Regions from separate parts of the Allobosea sp. 05T439 genome, predicted to be linked through region 1. Evidence: riboswitches for the same ligand, from Rfam matches in the RefSeq annotation. Region 1 holds a riboswitch; each other region holds the start of a gene.
The links. A riboswitch is a leader RNA that binds a small molecule or an ion and turns the genes downstream of it on or off. The one in region 1 is predicted to bind cobalamin.
Positions count from the first base shown of each region.

Region 2: linked by a shared signal. The riboswitch ahead of AC1DIO_RS06105 (TonB-dependent receptor plug domain-containing protein) and the one ahead of metE (5-methyltetrahydropteroyltriglutamate--homocysteine S-methyltransferase) in region 1 are both predicted to bind cobalamin.
Region 3: linked by a shared signal. The riboswitch ahead of AC1DIO_RS25345 (CbtB domain-containing protein) and the one ahead of metE (5-methyltetrahydropteroyltriglutamate--homocysteine S-methyltransferase) in region 1 are both predicted to bind cobalamin.

Region 1 is NZ_JBFTKP010000021.1:75,654-81,743, reverse strand. Features, by position in the region: gene metE (5-methyltetrahydropteroyltriglutamate--homocysteine S-methyltransferase) at 978-3,326, opposite strand; cobalamin riboswitch at 3,436-3,660, opposite strand; gene AC1DIO_RS22405 (TonB-dependent hemoglobin/transferrin/lactoferrin family receptor) at 3,938-6,090, shown strand, end outside.
Region 2 is NZ_JBFTKP010000004.1:103,017-110,296, reverse strand. Features, by position in the region: gene AC1DIO_RS06105 (TonB-dependent receptor plug domain-containing protein) at 1-1,873, opposite strand, end outside; cobalamin riboswitch at 1,994-2,194, opposite strand; gene ccoS (cbb3-type cytochrome oxidase assembly protein CcoS) at 2,212-2,388, opposite strand; gene AC1DIO_RS06095 (heavy metal translocating P-type ATPase) at 2,385-4,592, opposite strand; gene AC1DIO_RS06090 (FixH family protein) at 4,598-5,122, opposite strand; gene ccoG (cytochrome c oxidase accessory protein CcoG) at 5,157-6,593, opposite strand; gene ccoP (cytochrome-c oxidase, cbb3-type subunit III) at 6,595-7,280, opposite strand, start outside.
Region 3 is NZ_JBFTKP010000028.1:32,978-40,257, reverse strand. Features, by position in the region: gene AC1DIO_RS25370 (D-2-hydroxyacid dehydrogenase) at 1-397, opposite strand, end outside; gene cobD (threonine-phosphate decarboxylase CobD) at 474-1,490, opposite strand; gene cbiB (adenosylcobinamide-phosphate synthase CbiB) at 1,502-2,482, shown strand; gene cobO (cob(I)yrinic acid a,c-diamide adenosyltransferase) at 2,586-3,197, opposite strand; gene cobU (bifunctional adenosylcobinamide kinase/adenosylcobinamide-phosphate guanylyltransferase) at 3,211-3,735, opposite strand; cobalamin riboswitch at 3,876-4,058, shown strand; gene AC1DIO_RS25345 (CbtB domain-containing protein) at 4,046-4,276, shown strand; gene AC1DIO_RS25340 (CbtA family protein) at 4,289-5,029, shown strand; gene AC1DIO_RS25335 (DUF1636 family protein) at 5,079-5,468, shown strand; gene cobW (cobalamin biosynthesis protein CobW) at 5,473-6,522, shown strand; gene cobN (cobaltochelatase subunit CobN) at 6,526-7,280, shown strand, end outside.

The DNA.
Region 1 (6,090 bases):
GGCGTAATCCTTGGTCTGTGAGGGCAGTTCGGCGACGGGCTCGTGAGAGCCCATGACGCTCGATGCCGTTGAGTGTGGTCACCGGACGGTGAGTGCCGGCCGGTGATGGCGATCCCGACATGCGGCCCCGGTCGGATTGCGATCGGCAAAGGAACCGTTGGCATGGTGAGCCGAGGCATCACAGGCGCGAGCCCCCGCGCTTCATTTGCGTGCCGGGCAGACATCGCGCCGAATGCTAGGATCAGCGAATCTGGTGCGCATCTGCTGGGGATGGCGGGCAAATCGGCCTTGAAGCCGAGGTCGCGCAACAGAGCGGCCATCCATGCGCGAACGCATGGCGGCTTGCTCAGGGCTCAGACCGGCGGTGCGCGGGGATTGGCGGGCGATCGGCCGGCGACAAAGCCATGAGGCGCGTCGAGATGCCGGATCAAGGCGTTCAGGTCGACGATCCGATAGACAACTGGCAGAAAGCCGATTGCTGACGGCACATTCGCTTGGGCTGGATGAGAGCAACCGAGCGCGCAGCCGCTCATCAGATCATGCTGCGCCGTGCCGCGGTCGGTCGTGTCACTCGGTGAAGAAGCCCCCGGCGAGCAAAGCGTTATGGCCAGAGTGCGATCGAGAGCGATACTCGCAGCATTGGCACCCGACGCGAGCCCTGTCAGAACCACCTGGAGCACGAGCAGATAGGCCACGGCGACCGCGACCCAACGGCTCGATTCTGCTCTCTGGCGCCACGCGGACAAGGGCTGCCCTCCTGACGTTTGGATAGCACCGCTGTTGGCTGCGTCAATTGCCAAGGCGCAAACGAGCGTCGGGCACCTCACGCAAGACAGTACGGCATGGAGCTGCATGCGCAGTCCCCTCGGTCCCCCCGTGCAGAGATCCCCGACCCGCCAAGAAGCTTCGAGAGGCGATGCCGGCTTGACGGCGACGTCGCGGCGGTGTCCTGCGCCGCCGCGACGAGCCTCAGGCGCTCAGCGAGCGGCTGCCCGGACGTGCCGCGCGGCTTCGACCATATTGACGAGAGCAGGCCTGACCTCCTCCCATTTGCGGGTCTTCAGGCCGCAATCGGGGTTGATCCAGAGCTGTTCGTCTGCGAGCTGGAGGCGAGCGAGCTTCATCAGGCTCGTCATCTCGCCCACCTCGGGCACCCGCGGCGAGTGGATGTCATAGACGCCGGGACCGATCTCGTTGGGGTAGCGATAGGTCTTGAAGGCGTCGAGCAATTCCATCTTCGACCGCGAGGTCTCGATCGAGATCACATCGGCGTCCATCGCGGCGATCGCGTCGATGATGTCGTTGAACTCCGAGTAGCACATATGGGTGTGCACCTGGGTTGCGTCGGTGACGCCCGAGGCACAGAGCCTGAAGCTGCCCACCGCCCAGTCCAGATAGCCCTTCCACTCGCTCTTGCGCAGCGGCAGCCCCTCGCGCAGCGCCGCCTCGTCGATTTGGATCATCGCGGCACCGGCCTTCTCCAAATCGATGACCTCGTCGCGGATCGCCAGCGCGATCTGGCGGCAGGAGGCACTGCGCGGGATGTCGTCGCGGACGAAAGACCAGTTCAGGATCGTCACGGGCCCGGTCAGCATGCCCTTCATCGGCCTCACCGTCAGCGACTGCGAATAGGTCCACCAGCCGACCGTCATCGGCTGCGGCCGCGAGACGTCGCCGAACAGGATCGGCGGCCGCACACAGCGCGAGCCGTAGCTCTGGACCCAGCCATGTTTGGTGAAGGCGAAGCCGGCGAGCTGCTCGCCAAAATACTGCACCATGTCGTTGCGCTCGAACTCGCCATGGACGAGCACGTCGAGGCCAATCTCCTCCTGCCAGCGCACCGTGCGCTCCGTCTCCTCACGCAGGAATTGCTCATAGTCGGCATCGCTGATCAGGCCCTTGGCATGAGCCGAGCGGGCCTTGCGGACCTCGGCGGTCTGCGGAAAGGAGCCGATCGTTGTCGTCGGGAAGGCTGGCAGGTTGAAGCGTTCGCGCTGCAATTTCGCTCGGGCTGCGAAGGGGCTCTTGCGGTCCGTCATGCTGGGCGTCACCGCCGCGACACGCGCAGCCACTGCGGCATCGTGGACTTTCGGCGAAGCCTTTCGGGCCGCCGCTGCGGCCGCCGAAGCGTCCAGGGCATCCCTGACGCTGTCGCGGCCACCCGCGAGGGCTTTGCCCAGCACCGAGAGTTCGCCCATCTTCTGTACGGAGAAGGCGAGCCAGCTCTTCAGGTCGGAGTCGAGATCGGTTTCGAGATCGAGATCTATCGGCGTGTGCAGCAGCGAGCAGGAGGGCGCGATCTGGACATGGTCGGTGCCGCGCCTGGCGACCACCGGCTCGAGCCGGCCGAGCAGCGCCGGCAGGTTGGCCCGCCAGATGTTGCGGCCATCGATCATGCCGAGCGACAGCACGAGCCCGCGCGGTGCCTTGGCCAGCACCTCCTCGAGCTGCGCGGGAGCGCGCACGAGGTCGAGATGAAGGCCTGCGACAGGCAGCGTGACCGCCGTGTCGAGATTGTCGCCGAGACCACCGAAATAGGTCGTCAGCATGACCTTCAGCTGCGGCAAGGCATGGGCGATGATGGCATAGGTCCGGCGCAGGGCGTCGCGGGCGGCCTCGTCGAGATCGAGCACCAGACAAGGCTCGTCGATCTGGACCCATTCGGCACCATTGGCGGAAAGGCGGCGCAGCACATCGATATAGACCGGCAGCAACTCGCCGAGCAGCGAGAGCGGATCGAGGCTGGCGTCCTTGCTCTTGCCGAGTTTCAGATAGGTGACCGGCCCAAGCAGAACGGGGCGGGTGTCGTAGCCGAGTGACTTGGCCTCACGATACTCGTCGACCGCCTTGAGCGAGGACAGTGCGAAGCGCTGTCCGGTCGCGAATTCGGGCACCATGTAGTGGTAGTTGGTGTCGAACCACTTGGTCATTTCCTGCGCCGGGGCGCCGTGGGAATGCTCGTGGTCGTGGTGGGCATGGCCGCAGGAGGTGTGCGGCTCGGTCTCGCTTTGCGCACCTCGCGCCATGGCGAAATAGGTCGCCAGCCCGACCGGACCACCCTTCCAGCCATAGATCTCGGGAATCGCGCCGACCATCACGCTGATGTCCAGCACCTGATCGTAGAACGAAAAGTCGTTCGACGGGATGACGGTGACGCCGCGTGCCTTCTGGCGGGCCCAGTTGGCGGCGCGCAATGCGGCGGCGGTGTCGAGCAGGTCCCTTTCGGTCGACTTGCCCGACCAATAGCTTTCGAGAGCGAGTTTGAGTTCGCGGCGCGGACCAATGCGCGGCGTCCCAAGGGTCGCGACAGGAAGTGAAGATGACATAGGCTTACCCCAGAAGTTGGGAGCAAAGGCCAAAGCGGACGCGTCCAGGATTCCGCCGGCGAAGAGCCTGCGCAATCGCAAAGCGCTCCACCGGGACACCCCGCCCGAGGACGTTCAGTTCGTCGAGGCAGGTCTCCTGGCTCACGGGTCATCGCTGCTGTCCGGCCTTCCCGAGACCTTGCCGGCCTCAGTGACACATCTTGGACAGCGGCTCACCGCTTACAGTTGCGGGGGCAGCGCCGGCCTTGCCCAGGTCAATAGCGACCTCGACGCACCGGCTTCCCTCTTAGCTCCGGGCAAACAGACCCAGAGAACCACGACACCCCAACCTAGGTCCAAATGCTCGCCGCAGTCAATGGGAATATAAAGACATCTTTATGTCTCCATGTCGCTATCTGCGCCGACTGACGCTGCCCCCGACGGCGGGGTGTACCCTGGTCGCGCGCAGGCGATGCGGCGCAAGCAGTTCCCCGCGCAATTGCTAAAGTAGAATAATTAGAATCTATATCTATTATAGATTGCATGTACTTCACTACAAAAGTACATCAGAAAACACTGTGTCAAATTTACAATTGCGAATCCTAGTACCAGCGGACTACATCCACCCGCAAATGGACTGGGATCTTCCAATGAAGAACAAATCAAAACTATATTTTTCAGCCACTTTCCTTTTTACAATCCTTCAAAGCACGATTTGTTACTCTCAAGCGATCGCAGATGGCGGCAGTGCGTCACCGGCGTTCACGCTCGACCAGATTACGGTCACGGCGACACGCGGTGAAAAGCAGGTTCTCGATGTTCCCGGCGTCGTGAACGTTATCTCACGGCAGGAACTCGACGAGCGCATGACGCGCGACATGCAGGACCTCGTCCGCTACCAGCCGGGCGTCAGCGTCAACCGCCTCACCAGCGGCACCGACCCGTTCGGCAACCTCGATGGCTTCACGATCCGGGGGGTCGGCGGCAACCGCGTCCAGATGCAGGTCGATGGATCGCGTGTGATCGAGCGCATCACTGATGGCAATCGCAACTTTGTCGAGATGCCCTTCCTGAAGAGCGTCGAGATCGTGCGTGGCCCGGGCTCCGTGCTCTGGGGCGCCGATGCTCTGGGCGGCATCGTCGCCTATCGTACGCTCGATCCCCAGGACCTGCTGAAAGGCAAGGACAAGCCGTATGCCGTACGTCTCGATGCCGGGTATGACAGTTTCGACCGCTCCTTCACCAAGACCGGCATTGCGGCCTTCAGGCTCACCCCTGCCCTCGAGGCCATTGTCGGCCTGAGCCAGAAGACGGCGGAGGAGGCCAAACTCAGCCGTGCCCGGGCCGATGGCGGCCGCTGGGGCTGCCCCGTGCCGAGCCTGCGCTATCTCGGCTGCGACACGCTGAACCCGCTCGACAGCACGGTTTGGAACGCCTTCGGCAAGATCGTCTTCTCGCCGACGACAGACCATACGTTCAAGCTGACCGGAGAGTATTTCGACAACAGCTCAAAGGTAAATCAGCTCTGGGACTACAATGTCTTGGCGTCTGGTCTCCGCAACGGACCCTATATCCGAGATGAAGTGAAGTCACGCCAGCGCATCGCCTTCGAGCATCAATGGGATGTCGGCACGAGCTTCCTCGACTCGATCCGCTGGCAGGCATCGTTCTCGCCACAGAAGCGTGAGGTCACCAATAATCGCTACCAGACGCAGACCAACAGCCAGCAGCGTTTCACCCGCGGCTTCCTCGACTATTCCGAACAATTCTCCCAGCTCGACATCCAGGCCAAGTCGAGCTTCGCGCTMGGCTCGAGCTTCCACAGGCTGACCTACGGGTTCCAGGGCGACGTCACCAAGACCGATTATGAGCGTCGCGACGACGTCCGGAACATGTCGACCGGCGTCACCACCACGACGATTGCAGGCGGCTTCAACTTCGCCAACGCGACGACGACGCGCTACGATTTCTATCTGCAGGACGAAATCGAATTGCTAAACGGTCGCTGGACGATCACGCCGGGCGTCCGTTACGCCAATTACAAGATCGACCCGAGCATTGGGCCAGGCTACGTCATCGTGCCGGGCAAGGCTCCGCGCGAGATCGACTCGCATAAGCTGATCCCGCAGGTCGGCACGATCTTCAAGCTCGACGAGACCTATTCACTCTATGCCCGCTACGCCCAGGGCTTCAAGATGCCGACCGCGCAGCAGCTCTATACGTCGCTGCCGATGGGCACCCAGAACCTGATCCCGAACCCGGATCTCAAGCCCGAGAGCGTCACGTCCTACGAAGCCGGCATCCGCGGCCGCTTCGACAATGGCTGGTTCTCGGTCGGCGTCTTCCATGCCGATTACAAGGACTTCATTCAGAACTTCGCGCCGATCCTCGGTTCGACCGATCTGACCTATCGCAACCTCTCGAGCGTCAAGATTTCCGGTATCGAGGCATCGGCCGAGTGGAAATTCCACGAGCGCTGGCTCGCCAATGTCGCGTTGAGCTACCAATACGGCACGCAAAAAGCGGATGCTGGCGCATTGACCACGCCGTATAACTCGATCACCCCGTTTACCGCTGTCGCCGGGCTGAAATACCTGATGCCCGAATATGGGCTGGAGGCCGAGGTCATCGGAACCTTGGGGGCGGGCGTCACCCGCGCCAGCGCGCCGACCATCTTCAAGCCGGCGGGCTACACCGTGTTCGATGCCTTCCTGAACTGGAAGCCGACCTCGTACATCACGGTCCGCGGCGGCGTGCAGAACATCTTCGACCGCCGCTATTTCTC
Region 2 (7,280 bases), on a different contig from region 1:
GCTTGTCCAGCAGGTTATCGATGCGGCCGAAGACACTGAGCCTGTCCGTCGCCTTGTACTCGGCGGCGAGATTGACGATGGCCGCACCCGGCGCCCGCATGCGCGAGATCGAGAAGTCACGGTTTCCGTCGACGCGCTCACCCACATAGATCAGCGTCGCCGAAAGGGTGAGCTTGTCAACCGGGGTCCAGCTCGCCGTCACGCTGGCCTTGTGACGGGGACGGCGCAGCAGTTCCTGCCGGGCGATGTCGTCCTTGGCGATGGTGAAGGTGTAGTCGGCCCGCACCTTGAACTGCGGCGAGATTTCGAGCGCGGTAAAGGCCTCCACCCCCTTGGTCGTGGCCTTGCCGATATTGGCATAGGAGTTCCGCGCCACGTTGGTGACGATCAGGTTCTCGATGTCGTTGTGGAAATAGGTGGCGCCGAACCGGACCTTGTCATCGAGGAGAGGCTGCTCGAAGCCAAGATCCCAGCCGCGGCTTTCTTCCGGCTTCAGGTTGGGATTGCCGAAGAAGTTGAAGGCCGGGCGAGAATCGCTGAAACGCTCGCTCAGGGTCGGGGCCTTGAACCCCGTGCCATAGCTCCCCTTCAGCTTGGTTTCGATTTCCGGCACGATATAGGCTGGCGCGAAGCGGTAGGTCGTGTGGCCGCCAAAGGTCTCGTCATCGTCGTAGCGGATGTTCGAGACCATGAAGAGCCGGTCGCCGAAATTCGACTGGAGTTCGGCAAAGGCGCCCGTATTGCCGTTGGATGCCGTGAGCGCGCGGGTTTCCAGCCGTTCGCGCTCGTATTGCAGACCCATCACCAGGGTCTGCCCCTTCATCAGCTCAAGGTCGCCGCGCCAGTCGACCTTGGTGCGCTCGCCGAGATTCTCCGTCGGCAGGCCGAGGATACCAATCGCATTCGGCGTGCGGCCGGTGCGGTCCTGATTGCTGTAGGACAGGCCGAAGCGATTGACGAAGCGCCCACCAAGCGGATCCCAGACGACCTCTCCGCGGGTGAAGGCCTGCTTGTAGTCCTGGCTGCTGCGGAAGCTGCTGGGCGTGCTCGGAAAGCCGGAATCGCCGGTGAAGAGCAGGTAGCCGTCAGTGTAGCGGCCGACCCAGTTCAGCGACAGCGTATCGGACAGCGCGACGCCGAACCGGGCCGAATAGGTCCAATTGTCGTAGGAATTCGGGTTGACGCGGCGCCCCGACGGCACGAGCCCGGGAGGCGTCACCGGGGTCGAATCCGATTTGAAATGGGCGATGCTGAGGGCGTAGTTGAAGCGGTCATCGCCGCCGCTGAGGCCGACCGACTGGTTGAAGGTGCCGTATGAGCCGGCCTCGGCTCGGGCCGTGAGCTTCGGCGGACCCTCGCCACGCTTGGTGGTGATCGAGATGACGCCGCCCAGCGCGTTGGCGCCGTAGAGGCCGCTTTGCGGTCCGCGTAGCACTTCGATGCGCTCGATGTCGTCGGTCAGCATCGAGCCGAAATCGAAGGAGCGGTTCGGGGTCGACGGGTCGTTGGCCTCGATGCCGTCGATCAATACCTTGACGTGGTTGGAGTTGGTGCCGCGGATGAAGACCGAGGTCAGCCCGCCCGGCCCGCCGGTCTGCACGATATTGAGGCCGGGAACGGCGGCGAGCGCCTGCGGCAGGGTCCGGCGCTGCTCGCGCTCGATATCACCGGCAGTGATGACGGTCACGGAATTGGCGATCTCGCGCGCTGGCGTGGGTCGCGTCGTCGCGCTGACGACGATTTCGTCGAGGGCAATCGATTCGGTGGCTGACTGGGCGGATGCCTGGTTGGCGGGGAGGGAGCCGGCGGAGACAAGGAGCGACAGGGTGATGAGCAGCCGGCTGCGCCGGGCAACCTTGGGAGGACGGATCACGATGGAACCTCGGGCGTTGACGTCTGTGGCACGTCACCGCGAACGCGAGGCCCCGTCCGCTGCCCTTAGCCAGCGTGCAGTTCAACAAGCGATCGAAACACCCCGTCCGAACGTGTTCGCGTGTGACCACGGCTGACGGCAGGTCTCCTGGCTCGCGGGTCGGTGCCTTGTCGCCGCCTTCCCAGGTCCGAGGGCCCCAGTGGCGTGTGGCGAAAGGCTCGCCGCTTACAGTTGCGGGGGCAGCCACGGCATTGAATGGCGAACCATCCGCACCGCATTCCCTTTTGATCCCCTAAGGGAACCGTCGCTGGCGAGGTAAGGCCGGAACGGCCGCTGCGTCAATGATCGTTGGTGCGGGTGTCCCCAGGCGAACGCAGGTCGTCATCCCTCAAAATGCGCCAGCTCGGTCCCTCGAGATCGCTGAACTGGCCGGTGCGCATGCACCAGAAGAAGGCCGCCAACCCCAGCAGTCCGAGACCGAGTGCCAGGGGGAACAGGATCACCAGGATATTCATGACGCCACTCCCGTATTCTGCCGCGGCAGGCCGCGTCCCGCGCGCAGCGCGTTGAGCGTGACCACCAGTGACGAGCCCGACATCGCGACGGCTGCGACGAGCGGCGTCGCGAAGCCCGCGACGGCAATCGGCACCGCGACGGCATTGTACAGCACCGCAAACCAGAGGTTTTCCAGCATGAGGTTGCGCGCCCTGCGGGCGATGCGCAGGCTGTCGGCGACCGGCATCAAGCTGTCGCCGATGAAGACAATGTCGGCCGAGGCCTGCGCCAGGTCGGTCGCGCTGATCGGCGAGATCGAAACATGGGCCTTGGCAAGGGCCGGAGCGTCGTTGAGCCCGTCGCCGATCATCAGCACCTTGCGCCCCTTGGCGCTGAGCCGGTCGAGCGCCTTGAGCTTCTCGTCGGGACGCAGGCCGGCTTCGGCCTCCGTGATACCGAGGGCCGAGGCGACCGGCGCGACAGCTTCGCTTCGGTCGCCGGAGAGAATGCGGATCTCGAGGCCGAGACCGCGTAGCGCGGCGATACAGTCGCGCGCCTCCGGCCGGATCTTCTGATCGACCGCGAAGATGGCGCATTCAGTGCCATGGCGCCAGGCGATCAGGGAGGCTGAGGGATGGCGCGCGGCGACGATGGCGGCTTCCGCCCCGGCCTCGCAATAAGCGACGCTGCCGAGACGGGTCTCGATCCCATCCACAATCGCGCTCAGGCCTGCGCCGTGATTTTCGCTGACATCGCTCGCAGGAGCAGGATGGCCGGCGGCACGGGCGATGGCGCGGGCGAGAGGGTGGCGGCTCGCGGCTGCCAGCCTGCCCGCCGCCTGCAAGGTTGCGGTATCGATCTCAGCGCCATTGACCAGATCGGGGTCCGGCAGGGTGAGGGTGCCGGTCTTGTCGAAGACAGCGACATCGGCTTCGGCCAGGCGCTCCAGCGCATCGCCCTGTTTCAGCATGACCTTGCGCTTGAACAGGGCAGACGCAGCAACGACCTGCACGGCCGGAATCGCCAGCCCCAGCGCGCAGGGGCAGGTGATGATCAGGACGGTGATGGCGATGATCAGTGCTTCGGGCCAGGGCAGGCCGAAGGCCATCCAGCCCAGCAGGGTCGCGAGCGCCGTGGCGTGGACGAGAGGGGCGTAGACCCTTGCCGCCCGATCGGAAAGCTTGACATAGCGGGAGCGGCTTTCGACCGCGCGCGCCATCAGGGCATCGATCTCGTCGAGCAGGGTGCCGCTGGCTGCGGCTTCGACCTTGACGGTCAGGGCCCCGGAGAGGTTCACGGTGCCGGCATAGACCTGCGCGCCGGCCATGACGGCATGCGGCAGGGTTTCACCGGTGACGAGGCTCTGGTCGATTTCGGAGGAGCCGGTCTCGATGATGCCATCGACACTGACGCGCTCGCCCGGCTKGATCAGGACGCGGTCGCCGGGCACGATGGCCGCGATCGGCGTCACCATCGCCTCGCCATTCGGCATCAGCCGGGTCGCGGTTTCGGCCTTCAACGCGGCAAGATTGCCAGCGAGGTCGCGCGTGCGGCGGCGCATCAGCTGGTCGAGATAGCGCCCGATCAGCAGGAAGAAGATCAGCATCACCGCGCCGTCGAAATAGGCATGCTCGGCGTGGTTCCAGGTCACCACCACCGACATGCCGAGCGCGAGCACGATGCCGAGCGTGATCGGCACGTCCATGTTGACGGCGCGGGCGCGCAGAGCCCGGAGCGCACTCTCGAAGAAGGGGCGGCCGGCATAGGCGGCGGTTGGCAGGGCAATCAGCGCCGAGAGCCAGTGAAAGAAGTCGCGCGTGACCGGATTGATGTCGCTGCTATTGCCCGACCAGACCGAGACGGAGAGCAGCATGATGTTCATCGAGGCGAAGCCGGCGACGCCGAGATAGCGCAGCAGCCGCCTTTCCTCGCTTGTGTCGTCCTCACGGCCGGAGGCGGGCAGGAAAGGGTAGGCCTTGAAGCCGAGCCGGGAGAGGCGCTCGATCACGGCCTCTGGGCGCAGTACGCCTTCCGTCCATTCCACCGTGACGCGCTTCAGCGCGAGATTGACCCGGGCGCTGAGGATACCGGTCTCATGGGCAAGGCCGTTCTCGATCGCGTGCATGCAGCCGGCGCAGCGGATGTTCTCCACCGCGAGTTCCATGCCCGCGACGCCGCTTTCGCGATGGCGGATGAAGACGGAGAGATCCTGCTGCGCGGCCATGAGCCTCACTCCTTCAGCATCATGCGGCTGCGGGAGGAGAAGGCCGGGTCCCGATCGCGCTTTGCCTCGACCACCAGGGTCCAGGCGCCGGCATGCAGCCCCGGCACCGTCGCGGAATAGTGGCCCGGGGCAGTTTCGGTCAGCGTCACCTCGCGGTCCTGCTGCCGCGTCGCCGGGTGCTGGAGCTTCGCCTCGACTGCGAGCCCTGTGACAGCTGCGCCCGCCTTGTCCTTCAGCAAGAGCGAAACGACCGCGTCGGCGCCGGCACGCACGACCTCGCTCTGGGCCAGCCAGCCGCGTGCGGCCTGGGCCTGCATGCGCGCGATCTCGCCGTTGAAGCGCTGGCTGGTCTCGTAGGCGCTCTTCACATCGGCGCCGGGCATCGTCCGGATGGCCGAGACCATCATCACGCCATTGACGCCCGCGACCACGATGAAGAAGCCGATCATGCCGAAGAGCACGGCACGCCCGCTGAGCTCGAAGGGCCGGCGCCGAGTTGGCGCCGGTGGGGCTGGAAAATCGATCGGCATGATGAAGCCTCCGCAACAGGTCATGATGCGTTCTCTAGGGAGCGATGAAATGATCCCCGGCGGTCACGACCTCTCCGGCGAACAGGTCGGATGCGGTGAAGGTGATCGTCTGGGATTTGTCGAGAGGAATGCCGGCCGGCACTGTCACCAGCGCGCGGATCTCGCGCGAGGAATCGGGGTCGACCGTGATGATCGGGCGAAGATCGGCCGTCGCCTGGGTTCCGACGGTCTCGACCCGGATACCGGGCAGGCCGGAGACGGTGAGCGCGAAGGGACGGGAATCCGGGCGTTTGTTCAGCAGGCGGATGGTGTAGGCGTTGCGGATCGAGCCGTCGCTGAGCGTCACGAAGAGCGGGGTGCGCTCGTGCAGCACGGAGATTCCCGCCGTGCTGCGGGTTGCGAGCTGGTAGATCATGGCTCCGCCGACGAGCCCGATCAGCGCGGTGTAGATCAGGGTGCGGGCGCGGATCAGGCGATAGACCGGCTTCTGGCCAGCGATACGCCGCTTGACGTTGTCGTCGGTGTCATAGGCGATCAACCCGGCCGGGCGGTTGATCTTGAGCATGACCGTATCGCAGGCATCGATGCACAGGCCGCACTGGATGCAGTCCATCTGCGAGCCATCGCGGATGTCGATACCCGTCGGGCAGACCGCGACGCACTGGTAGCAGTCGATGCAATCGCCAGCCGGCTCGTTGGCGGCACGCAGGCGCGTGGCCTGCTTGACCGAGACGCGCGGATCGCCGCGATCGTAGCGATAGGTGACGTTGAGGGCGTCGTCGTCGGTCAGCGCTGCCTGGATGCGCGGCCAGGGACACATGAAGGTGCAGACCTGCTCGCGCATGATCCCGGCGAGCGCATAGGTGGTGAAGGTCAGGATGCCGATCCAGACATAGGCCGAGAGCGGAGCCGTGAAGGTCGCGAGTTCCCGCACCAGGGTTGGCGCATCCGCGAAATAGAGCACCCAGGCGCCGCCGGTCCACCAGGCGATCACGAGCCAGACCAGGTGCTTGCCGGTCTTCCGGGCGAGTTTGTCGGCGGTCCAGGGCCCCTCGTCGCGCTTCATCCGCTCGCGCCGGTCGCCCTCGAAGGCGCGCTCGACGGCGAGGAAGAGGTCGGTCCAGACGGTCTGCGGGCAGAGATAGCCGCACCAGACCCGGCCAGCGACGGCATTCATCAGGAACAGCATGAAGGCGGCCAGGATCAGCAGGCCGGTGAAGTAGTAGACCTCCTGCGGCCAGATCTCGATGAAGAAGAAATAGAAGCGGTTATTGGCGATGTCGGCGAGCACTGCCTGGTTCGGCAGGTTGGGGCCGCGGTCCCAACGCAGGAAGGGCAGGAGATAGTAGATGCCGAGGCAGAGGACGAGGATGAGCCACTTGGCGCGCCGGAACGGGCCCGACACGCTCTGTGGGTAAACTTTCTTCGACGGCGCGAAGAGCGGAGCGTCTTCGCTTTCCGCGAGTGCCATGTCATTGGCCTCCGCCGAGCGAGTGGACATAGACGGTCAGCGCCTTGATCGTGGTCGGGTCGAGACGCTGGCCCCAGGCGGGCATGACGCCGTTGCGGCTGTTGGTGATGGTCTCGGTCAGGGACGCGAGATCCATGCCGTAGAGCGAGATGGCGTCGGTCAGGTTCGGCGCGCCGAGCTCTTGATTGCCCTTGCCGGCAGGCCCATGGCAGGCCGCGCAATTATCGGCGAAGAGCTTGCGGCCGAGTGCGAGGTCAGCCTTGGGGGCAGTCGACAGTCCGGCCAGTTCGCGCACATGGTTGGCGACCGCGCTGATCTCGTCCCTCTTCAGCATGCCGTCGCGCCCGAAGGCCGGCATCTGGCTGACGCGGGTGTCGTTGTTGCCGGCGACGCGGATGCCGTGCTGCAGCGTGGTCTGAATCGCGGCAAGCGAGCCGCCCCAGAGCCACTCGTCGTCATTCAGGTTGGGATAGCCCTTGGCGCCGCTGCCGCCGACGCCGTGGCAGGCGGCGCAATTGTCGCCGAAGGCGGCCTTGCCCTGTGCCATGGCGACGCGAAACAGGGCGGGGTCGGCCTTGATCTGCTCGAGCGAGGCGTCGGCGAGGCCGCTGGCCAGCGCGGCGCGATCCTTGCGCATGACCGCGAGATCGTCCTCGATCTCCTGTCGCGAGGCGTAGCCGATGACGC
Region 3 (7,280 bases), on a different contig from region 1:
AATGCTTTGCCATCTGGTTGTCGCGAGCGAGGTGGATCTGACGGGTAAGGCCCAGGATGAGCGCCATCGCGTGTTCGGCAACGGCGCGCTCATTGCCCCCCTGCGCACTGGTGAGGCGAATGCCGGCCGCGGCGAAGGCGGCCTTGTCGAACTGATCCGTGCCGGCGCTGATCGACTGGACGAAGCGCAGGCGCGGGCAGGCGGCGATCAGCTCGTTGCGCCAGAGTCCGGAGACGACGAGGACATCGGCTTCGGGCGCGCGCGCCTTGAGTTCATCGAGGCTGCGAACCTCAAAGCTCCTCGCGGCGCGCGCCCGCGCGGAGAACTCCGCTCCCAACTGGTAGGCGGCATGCGCGAAGCCGATCGTGAGTTCTCTTTCCTGCGGCCAAGGCTTCATTGCATTCCCCCGTGATGACAAAACCCAGCTTAATCATGCGAAACGGCTCCGTCCCGCCCTTCCATGCATGCGCCCCCTAGGCGGCATCAGGAGGCAGAAAGGATGCCAGAGCAGCGGCGAGCCTCTGCCAGGACGGCTCGTCGCCGGGCAAGCCAAGCCGTAGCCAGCTCGCATTGTTCTGAAAGCGGCGGACATAGATGCCGTCGCGGCCGAGATGGGCGAAGAGTGCCGGTGCGTCCGGCGTCGCCAACAGCCTGAACAGGGAGGTGCCGCCAACGATCACGCCTCGCGACGCCAGCAAGGCATCGAGGCGGGCGGCATCGCTGGCCCGGGCACCGGCGGCCGCCGCGAGCCAGTCCGTGTCACTGAGCGCCTGCGCCCCGATATGAAGCGCCGGCCCCGCGACGGCCCAGGGACCGAGCGCGGCACGCAAGGCCTCCGTCAGGCGCGCCTCGCCGATCGCGAAACCCAGACGCAAGCCGGCAAGCCCGTAAGTCTTGCCAAAGGAGCGCAGGATCAGCGTCGCCGGTGGCAGCTCGGGGATCAGGCTCGCCTCGGGCATGAAATCGATGAAGGCCTCGTCGATGACGAGCAACCCGCCTCGTCCGGCCAGGTCACGCGCAACCGCCGTGAGTTGCGCGCGCTCAATCACCCGCCCATCGGGATTGTTCGGGTTGACCAGCACGACCACGCCCGCATCGCCCGCCTCCGCGGGCGTTGCGCTCTCCCGCACGTCCATCCCCGCCTTGCGCCAGGCCACCGCATGTTCGGCATAGGTCGGGCCGATCACGACGACTGGCCCGGTGTTCGCAAGACACGGCAGCAGTTCGATCAGGATCTGAGTGCCGGGCGCCGCGACGATGCCGGCCGTCTCGGGCACCCGGTACGTCTCGCGTGCCGCAGCGAGCAATGCCGCCTCGTCCCGCACTCCCGGCAGGCGCTGCCAGAGGCTTAACGGCAGCGCAGGAACCGGATAGGGGATGGGATTGATCCCGGTCGAAAGATCGATCCATGGCTCGGGCGCCTCCGGGAACAGCGCCTTCGCCTGTGCCAGATCGCCGCCATGCCAGACCTTGCCTGCCGCCTCAGCCATTCCCGCCCCGCATGAGCCTGTCCGATTCCCTACCGCTCCTCGCCGCCGCCCTGATCATCGAGGCGGGATTCGGCTACCCCCAGGGCTTGTATGCGCTGATCGGCCATCCCGTCACCTGGATCGGTGCGCTGATCTCCCGGCTCGACCGGATGCTCAATCGCGAGCGCGCCTCCTTCATCGTGCGCAAGGCGGCCGGCGGCCTCGCCCTCGCGCTGCTGCTTGCCGCCACATTCGCCATCTCATGGGGGCTGACCCTGCTCTGCCGCGGCCTCGGCCCGCTGGGCTGGCTGCCCCTCGCGCTCGTCGCCTCCAGCCTCATCGCACAGCGCAGCCTGCACGAGCATGTCGCACGGGTCGCCGAAGGACTGGAGCGGGACGGGCTCAAAGGCGGACGCATCGCCGTTTCGATGATTGTCGGCCGCAACCCCGAAACCCTCGACGAAGCCGGAGTTTCCCGCGCCGCAATCGAAAGCCTTGCCGAGAATTTCTCGGACGGGATCGTCGCTCCGGCTTTCTGGCTCGGCGTCGGCGGCCTGCCGGGCGGCGCGCTCTACAAGGCGATCAATACCGCCGATTCGATGATCGGCCACAAGACACCGCGCCACCTCGCCTTCGGCTGGGCGGCGGCGCGTCTCGACGACCTCGTCAACCTTCCCGCCTCTCGCCTCACCGCGCTGCTGCTGACCGCAGCCGCCGCACTCGACAAAACGTCAGACCCCGCCAATGCGTGGCGAGCTGTCCGACGCGATGCCCGCCATCATCGTTCGCCCAATGCCGGTTGGCCGGAAGCCGCGATGGCAGGTGCGCTCGGCCTCCGGCTGGCGGGCCCGCGCGTCTATGGCGATGTCAGGGTCGACGACGGGTGGATGGGGGACGGCCGGGCCGAAGCGGAAGCGGCGGATATCCGGCGGGCGCTCGCTCTCTATCGGAGGGCGTGTCTGCTGCTGTGGGGGCTCGCCGTTGCGGGGGCCGTCACCGCGCTCGCCCTCTAGTTCATCGGACCGGGCATCGCATCGGGAACGACGATCTCACCTTCTGTGTTTGCTTCGACTTTCCCGAAAGCTGCGATCCACGTTTCGGGTCGATGCCCTGGCCTCAGAACTCGATCCCGGCCTGTGCCTTCACGCCCGCCGCGAAGTGATGCTTGACCACCGTCATCTCGGTGACGAGGTCTGCGACGGCGATCAACTCGGGCTTGGCATTGCGGCCGGTGACGACGATGTGCAGATCAGGGCGCCGGCTCGCCAATGTCTCGACCACCTCCGCCAGCGGCAGATAGTCGTAGCGCAGCGCGATATTGAGTTCGTCGAGCACGAGCAGGCGTATCTCCGGATCGTCCATCAACGCCTTGGCCTTGGCGAAGGCGCGCCCGGCGGCAGCGATGTCGCGGGCCTTGTCCTGCGTTTCCCAGGTGAAGCCTTCGCCCATCGTGTGCCAGACGATGCGATCGCCGAAGGCGTCGAGCGCCTTGCGTTCACCTGTCGCCCAGGCGCCCTTGATGAACTGCACCACCCCGACGCGCCAGTCATGGCCGAGAGCCCGCAGGATCAATCCGAAGGCGGCGGTCGACTTGCCCTTGCCTGGCCCCGTATTGACGATCAGGAGTCCCTTTTCGATCGTCTTGGCGGCGACCTCGGCATCCTGCACCGCCTTGCGCTTTTCCATCTTGGCCTTGTGGCGGGCGGCCTCGTCAGCATCGATCGTCATCGGAACCTCCTGCTCATTTCACCTGCATCGGCAGACCGGCGACCATGAAGATCACCCGGTCGGCCCGCGCCGCAAGCATCTGGTGCAACCGCCCCGCCTCGTCGCGGAACCGTCGGGCGAGCGCATTCTCGGGCACGATACCGAGCCCGACCTCGTTGGAAACCAGGACCACCGGGCCACGTGCCGAAACGCAGGCCTCGACCAGTTCCCGGCTTGCAGCCGCCACATCCTGCTCTGCCAGTATCACGTTGGTCAGCCAGAGCGTCAGGCAGTCCACCAGGGCAGGTTGCCCCGCGGGAACCGCGCGGATCGACTGCGCCAGGGCCAGCGGCGCATCGATGGTCATCCAATCCTGCGACCGGCGGGCGCGGTGCTCGGCAATCCGGGCGCGCATCTCATCGTCATAGGCCTGCGCCGTGGCGAGATAGATCCAGGGCGCCGGCACCATCTCGATCAGGGCCTCGGCATGGCGGCTCTTGCCGGAGCGGGCGCCGCCCAGAACGAGGGTAAGAGGGGAAAGGATCGCTGCCACTGCCAAAATCTCAACCCAGGGAAGATCAGCCTAAGGAACGGACCTGGCGAGCGAAGCGAAACAAGCCGGGACAGGCCATCAGAGATCACATCGCTTCACTGCGCTCGCAATCACGATCGCTGCATTGCACAGCACCGTGCAGATGGCTAATGATCATCCCCGACGGTGCCTCTGCAAGGAGGTGAAAAGGGAACGCGGTGCGATACCGCGGCTGCCCCCGCAACTGTAAGCGGCGAGTTTCGCGCCATCGGCCACTGGGATTGTCCCGGGAAGGCGGCGAGAGATCCGGACCCGCGAGCCAGGAGACCTGCCGTCGATGAGTGATGCAATCCAGCGGGCTGCCGGCGGGGTGGCCAAGGAGACCGAGATGACGACGAATACGGCTTCGATCACCACCCAGGCCAGCGCATCCGAGCGCGTCAAGGCTGTCGCAGCTGCCCTGGCACTCGGCGCAGCCCTGATCTTCACCGTCGGCTTCGCCCATTCGACCAGCGTTCACAACGCAGCCCACGACACGCGCCACACCCTCGCCTTTCCCTGCCACTGAGGGAAAGGCAACATGGTCAATCGTGTTCTCACGGTCAGTCTTCTGGCCGGGCTTCTTGCTGGGCTCCTGGTCGCAGCACTCCAGCATGTCACCACCACGCCGCTGATCCTCAAGGCGGAAACCTTTGAGACGGCGTTGCGCGCAGCCGAGCTTCAGCACGCCAGCTTCACCGGCGATGCCAGGATCGTCCTTGCCCATGGCGGCGCCGACGCAGCCGACCACGCCGAGTGGAAGCCACAGGACGGCTTGCAGCGCACGGCCTTCACCACCATCGTCACCATTGCGACCGCGATCGGCTTTGCCGCCCTGCTGCTCGGCGGCATGATCGCAGCGGGCGATGCCATCACTGAACGGACCGCACTGATCTGGGCGGCTTGCGGCTTCCTGGCCTTCGGCCTCGTGCCGGCGACCGGGCTCGCACCGGAATTGCCCGGCAGCGCGTCAGCCGAACTGCTCCACCGCCAGACCTGGTGGATCGCCACCGCGCTCGTCACCGCCGGCGGCCTCTGGGTCTTCCTGCGGACGGAGGCGAGCTGGCTGCGGGCACTTGCCGTGCTTGCCATGCTCGTCCCGCATCTGATCGGCGCACCACATCCCGCCGCCCCGGAGAGCAAGGTCCCGGCCGAAATCGCAGCGCATTTCGCCGCGCTCTCGCTCGCGCTCCAGGCTGCCCTCTGGCTCGCTACCGGCTTTGCCGTCGGCGTGCTCTGGCCCTGGGCGACGCGCCGTGCCGCAGCCCCGGCCAAGGCCTGACGCTGAGCGCGATCCCCCGGGATCGCGCCGGAAGCAAAGGAACCGGCCTATGCCCGAAGGCGATGTCACCATTTTCGTCTGCGTCGCCTGCCGGCGCGCGCGGGCGGACCTGCCGGAGGGTTACGACCAGCCCGGACTGGGTTTTGCCGAGGCGCTGCGCGAACGCATCGCGCGCGACGGCGGGACGCTTCCGGTCGAACCCGTCGACTGCCTCGCGGTCTGCAATCGCCCCTGCACCGTCGCCTTGGCGGCCGACGGCAAATGGACCTATCTGATCGGCGATCTCGACGCAGACACCCATATCGCCGAAATCGTTGACGCAGCTGCAAGCTTTGCAGCCAGCGCAAACGGTATCGTTCCCTGGAAAGAAAGACCCGCTTCGTTCCGCAAGGGCGTGGTCGCGCGCGTACCGCCTCTCCCGGCGCGCCAACAAGGATGAGATCATGAACGCTCCCCAAGCCCGCTCGCTGGGCAAGATCCCCTGCACGATCATCACCGGCTTCCTCGGGGCCGGAAAGACCACACTGGTGCGGCACCTGCTGGAGAATGCAGGGGGCAAGCGCATCGCCGTGCTGGTCAATGAGTTCGGCGATCTCGGCTTCGACGGTTCCTTCATCGACGGCTGCGGCATTTCCGGCTGCACCGCGGAGGACATCGTCGAGCTGCCGAATGGCTGCATCTGCTGCACCGTCGCCGACGACTTCGTGCCAGCGCTGGAAAAGCTGCTCGACCGGCCGAACCCGCCGGAACACATCCTGATCGAGACCTCGGGGCTTGCCCTGCCGAAGCCGCTGGTCAACGCGTTCAATTGGCCGGCCATTCGGTCACGTGTCACGGTCGATGGTGTCATCGCCGTGGTCGATGGTCCGGCCGTGGCGGATGGCCAGTTCGCGGATGATCCCGCCGCTCTCGCTGCGCAGGCGGCGCAGGATGCCGCGGTCGGGCACGACAACCCGCTCGAAGAAGTGTTCGAGGACCAGATCCTCTGCGCCGACCTGATCCTGCTCAACAAGAGCGACCTCGTCGATGCGGCCGGCCGCGAACGCGTCAAGGCCGAGATCGCCGCGCATCTGCCGAAGGCGATCAAGATCGTCGAGACGGCCCATGGCAAGGTCGAGCCCGCCCTGATTATTGGCCTCAACGCGGCTGCCGAGGCCGATCTCGCTGGACGCCCCTCGCACCATGAGAGCGCCGAGGACCACGACCACGACGATTTCGAAAGCCTCGATTTCGCTCTCGCCGCGGCGACATCGCCCGAGGAGCTGGCGGCCCGCGTTGCCAGGGCCGCGGAGGCCGAGGGCGTGCTGCGCCTGAAGGGTTTTTCGGCGATTCCCGGTAAGCCGATGCGGCTCGTCGTCCAGGGTGTCGGGCGTCGGGTCAGCCATCATTACGACCGCGCCTGGGCGGCCGGCGAAGCCAAGGATGGTCGCCTCGTGGTGATTGGCCTGAAGGGCTTTGATCGCAAGTCCGTGGAGGCCGCCCTCGCGGGCTGAGCCATGCACCTCCTCCCCTCAAGCGAGATCAGGCTTGACGACGGCGAAGACGCCGTCGATCTCGCCCTGCCGCCAGGGGATGTGCTGGTGCTCTCCTTCGCCGACAGCGACCTTTCGGCGCTGACGGCCGCGGCCGGCGCAAGCGAGCTCGCCGTCAGGCTCGCCTCGCTGCGCCGGCTGAAACACCCGCTCTCCGTCGATTTTCTCGTCGAGAAGACGGTGGCGCATTCGCGCTTCGTGCTGATCCGCTGTCTCGGCGGGCTGGACTACTGGCGTTACGGCATCGAGCAGCTTGCGGAAATCTGCCGACGGGGCGGGATACCGCTCGTCGTGCTGCCCGGCGACGACCGGCCTGATGAGCGGCTGGCCGAGTACGGCACCGTCGAACCGCATTTCGCGGCGGAGCTTCTCGCCTATTTCCGCGCCGGCGGCGGTGCGGAGAATATGCACCGGCTGCTTGGACGGGTGGATGCGTTCCTTCGCCGCGAAAGCGATGCTTCGGACCTCGCGCCCACTCCCTTGCCCGCGCTCTTCGCCCTTGGTGCGGGCGGTGCTCCGCTCGCATGGCGTGAAGCGCTCTCACAGCGCCCCGTCGCGAACGCGCTAGTCCCGATCCTGGTCTATCGCTCCAGCGTCGCCGCCGGAGACACCGCCATGGCGGAGGCGATCGCAGAGGCGCTGAGTGCGCGCGGCCATGCCCCGTTGATTCTGGCCCTTACGAGCTTGAAGGACCCGGCCGTCACCGGCGAACTTGCGGC